2 regions of the Ensifer sp. CCNWLY38 genome follow, and region 2 is predicted to be linked to the other one. Evidence: predicted binding sites of a transcription regulator. Region 2 holds the regulator's gene; the other holds the start of a gene.
The links. Region 2 encodes PhoB, which activates phosphate uptake and scavenging genes when phosphate is short. Its sites were predicted from a motif close to TGTCATNNANCTGTCAT; they were not measured.
Positions count from the first base shown of each region.

Region 1: V7S54_RS06200 (LTA synthase family protein) is a predicted target of PhoB. The motif match lies at 1,238-1,254, and genes of this name have one in related genera.

Region 1 is NZ_JBBBBO010000002.1:403,863-406,064, reverse strand. Features, by position in the region: gene V7S54_RS06205 (NAD+ synthase) at 1-1,009, opposite strand, end outside; gene V7S54_RS06200 (LTA synthase family protein) at 1,278-2,202, shown strand, end outside.
Region 2 is NZ_JBBBBO010000001.1:662,049-664,250, reverse strand. Features, by position in the region: gene phoU (phosphate signaling complex protein PhoU) at 1-345, shown strand, start outside; gene phoB (phosphate regulon transcriptional regulator PhoB) at 605-1,288, shown strand; gene V7S54_RS03265 (GcrA family cell cycle regulator) at 1,357-1,878, opposite strand.

The DNA.
Region 1 (2,202 bases), on a different contig from region 2:
TCAGCGATTCCTGCGAAGTGTAGCGATAGGGCAGCATGACGGTGCGCACCCGCTCCTCGCCGAGCGCATCGACCGCCAGCGCCGCGCAGATCGCGGAATCGATACCGCCGGAAAGGCCGAGCACGACGTTCTTGAAGCCGTTCTTGTTCACATAGTCACGGAAGCCGAGCATGCAGGCGCGATAGTCCGCCTCCTCACGCTCCGGCAGGCGCGACTTCAGCCCGCTTTCGCAATGCCAGCCGCTTTCGCCCTTCTTCCATTCAACGATCGAAATCGCCTCTTCGAACTGGCTCATCTGGAAGGCGAGAGACTTGTCGGTGTTGAAGGCGAAGCTTGCGCCGTCGAACACCAGTTCGTCCTGGCCGCCGAGCTGGTTGGCATAGATCATCGGCAGACCGGTCTCGAGCACCTGCTTGAGGACCACCTGGTGGCGCACATCCACCTTGCCGCGAAAATAGGGCGAGCCGTTCGGCGACAGGAGGATTTCCGCGCCACTTTCCGCCAGTGTTTCGCAAACGCCGAGATCGCCCCAGATGTCCTCGCAGATCGGTATGCCGATGCGCACGCCGCGGAAATTCACCGGGCCCGGCATTTCGCCCTGATCGAAGACGCGCTTCTCGTCGAACTCGCCGTAGTTCGGCAGATCGACCTTGTCGCGGAACGCGATCACCTTGCCATCGTCAAGCACGGCCACCGAATTGTGCCGGCCGGTCTTGGCCTGGCGCGGGAAGCCGATGATGACGCCTGGGCCGCCGTCCGCCGTGTCGCCCGCGAGCTTCTCGACCGCCTGGAGGCAGGTCTTCAGGAATGCCGGCTTCAGCACGAGATCTTCGGGCGGATAGCCGGAAATGAACAGCTCCGTCAAAAGCAGGAGATCGGCGCCCTGGCGCGCCGCATCGGCACGCGCCTCACGCGCCTTGGCCAGGTTTCCGGCGATATCGCCCACCGTTGGATTGAGCTGGGCGACGGCGATACGAAGAAGCGAAGGGGCAGCTTTATGAGCGGTCATGAGCGGGCCTGTCGGTCTGTTCTGAGCGATTGCGTCTGACTTTCGCAATGTTCTTTAGCGCAATCCGCAGGAAAATACCCACAGGCAATCGCCGCTCCGCGAAAAAAACCGAAAAATTCTGTCTTTCCCGGTTCTTATGAAGGGCCGTTGCAGCGCCCTCACGCGACGAAAAGCTGTTCCCAAACCCCGTTAAGAAACCATTCATCCCCTGTTCAAAATGACGGGCGTATGACAGTTACACGACACATTTATGAAACTGGAGAACATGTTGGCTAGTATCGATTCCGCTGTCGCGAGAGGTTCGCGCGTCTATGTCGATAGACCCGGCTTCACCGCACGGCACGCCAAGACGCTTGCGGCCACCCGCAGCGCATTGTTCTCCCTTTTCGTCGCAGCCGCTCTCGTCTTCGCCGTCGAGATGATCGTGCGCCAGTCGATGGCCGATACGCTCGCCTATATGCTCGACCCGACGCGCCCGGCGCTGACGACTGTCGGTGCATTCTTCCTGATGCTGCTGGCCGTCGACGGCATCTTCGGTCGCGAACATAAGTCGGCCGTGGTGATTGCGCCCCTCGCCATCATACCCGCCGTCGTCTGCCAGCAGAAGCAGGTCTTCCTGTCCGATCCGCTTTATCCGACCGATTTCCTGTTCGGCCGCCAGATCATGGAATTGATGCCGGTGCTGGTGAAGGACCGCCCCTGGACCGCCGTCGGCATCGTCGTCGGCCTCATCGCCGCCGTTGCCGCCATCGGCCTCTTGCTGCGCTACGCCTGGCGCAATTTCCCCAAGCTGACGCGCCGCGAGCGCATCGCTCGTGCGGCCTTTGCGCTGCCGCTGCTCTTCGCCTTCTGGCACATCATGGATTACAACCAGTTCTCCTGGATCCGTGATCGCCTGAAGGTCATCCCGATCATGTGGGACCAGACGGAGAACTATAAGCACAACGGATTTGCTCTCGCCTTCGCCATCAACCTGCCGATGGCCAATGTAAGCGCGCCCGCTGGCTACATGGCCGACGCCATCGATCGCATTCCGGTGAAGCCGCTTCCGGCTGGCACCTCGCACCGCGGCAAGCCCGACGTCATCGTGCTGATGAGCGAATCCTTCTGGGATCCGACCCGCCTGCCGAACGTCAAGCTTTCGCCCGATCCGATGCCGACGATCCGCGAGATGCAGTCGGGCAACGTCTTCT
Region 2 (2,202 bases):
GGTCTCGAGCACCTCGCCGAGCTCGCTCTGGTGCAGCTCAAGGAAGTGCTCGACGTCTATGCCTCGCGATCGCCGGAGAAGGCCAACAGCATTCGCGAACGCGACGAGGAGATCGACGCGATCTACACCTCGCTGTTCCGCGAGCTGCTCACCTACATGATGGAAGATCCGCGCAACATCACGCCCTGCACGCATCTTCTGTTCTGCGCCAAGAACATCGAGCGTATCGGCGACCACGCGACCAACATCGCAGAGACGATCTATTACATGGCGACGGGTGCCCAGCCGGAGGGCGAGCGCCCGAAGGATGACAACACGTCGACGTTGGGCTCGGTCAACGACTAGAAGGTTTGAGCGGGATGCGGGGGACAACCGCATACACTTTTCCTCATCCCGCTCTGGCGTTAAACGCGCCGTTCGCAATGCATGCCCCATGAATATCATCCGGTCGCGGCTTCGGTCGCGGCCCCGAATTCCTGTATCTGAAGCATGCGGCTTTTCGCACCGCCTTTGAAAATGGCGGGGGTGCTCCAGATTTAGAGTGTCTGAGCGCCGGCCGGTCCGCTGGACCCGCACGGCGCTCGCGGTAAGGAGACGTTACCTGATGTTGCCAAAAATCGCCGTGGTCGAAGACGAAGAGGCGCTGAGCGTCCTGCTGCGTTACAATCTGGAAGCTGAAGGCTTCGACGTCGATACGATCCTCAGGGGTGACGAGGCGGAGATCCGGCTACAGGAACGCCTGCCCGACCTTCTGATCCTCGACTGGATGTTGCCCGGTGTCTCCGGCATCGAGCTTTGCCGTAGACTGCGCCAGCGCCCGGAGACGGAGCGGCTGCCGATCATCATGCTGACGGCGCGCGGCGAGGAAAGCGAGCGCGTCCGTGGTCTTGCGACCGGGGCGGACGACTATGTGGTCAAGCCCTTCTCGACGCCGGAGCTGATGGCCCGCGTCAAGGCGATGCTTCGCCGGGCGAAGCCCGAAGTTCTCTCGACGCTGCTGCGCTGCGGCGACATCGAGCTCGACCGGGAAACCCATCGCGTCCATCGCCGCAGCCGCGAAGTTCGCCTGGGGCCGACGGAGTTCCGCCTGCTGGAGTTCCTGATGTCCTCTCCGGGCCGTGTCTTCTCGCGCTCGCAGTTGCTGGACGGCGTCTGGGGCCACGACATCTATGTCGACGAGCGGACCGTCGACGTGCATGTCGGCCGCCTGCGCAAGGCGCTGAACTTCTCGACCATGCCTGATGTCATCCGCACCGTGCGCGGCGCCGGCTACTCGCTCGAAAGCTGAGAAGGGCAAACGGAAGTCAATAAAAAAGGGGCCGATCGGCCCCTTTCGTTTTGGTCCTGTGCGGATCCTTAGCGCATCCGACGGCGCTCGGCCGACGGCTGGTAGGCAAGCCGCGCATGGAAGCTGCAATAGGGCGAAGCTTCCGGGGAGTCGTTGCCGCAGAAGTGGAACTCTTCCTTCAGCGGGTCGCCGATCGGCCACTTGCAGGTGCGTTCGGTGAGCTGGGTCAGCTCGAGGCGGCGGGACATCGGCACGACCACGTCGGTCTGGATGCTGAAATCCTGCTCGGCAACGAGATCGACTTCGATCTCTTCCTTGAGAACGGTGGCGCCGGACGGGCGGGCAACGGTGCGGGTCGAAACGCGCGCGGCGTAGTTCGGAGCGCGCGGCGCCGAGGTCGGCCGCTTCGGGCGGGCCGCCGCAGTGGTGCTGCCGCCGGCTTTGGCGCGGCCTGGAAGGCTCAGGCGATGAACCTTGCCGATGACAGCGTTACGGCTGACGCCGCCGAGCTGTGCCGCGATCTGGCTTGCGCTCAGGCCCTCGGACCAAAGCTTCTTCAGTTTCTCCACCCGCTCGTCAGTCCAGTTCATTTCTGCACTCTCCGTTCTCAGCGTTGGGGATGGCAGAATCCCTCACCGCACCCCGGCTGAATCCCGAGGTTGCAAACGCGATAACTCTTTTGGTGACTAGGTCCGCCGCATGCGTCTAGTAATTGAATGTTAACGTACTGACCGCCGGACTCCGTGGCAAGAGTCCGGGGAATCACGCCGAATCGAATTCGTAGTTTTCCCCAACTTGCTCGATCGGCGTTGCATTTTTGCAAGCCCTTCCAGCCGATTTTTTCGTCGCAGGGAAATGGGCCTCGCTACCGCGCTGCAAGGCTTGGTTTTGTTGACATTGCACTGCGAAATAGG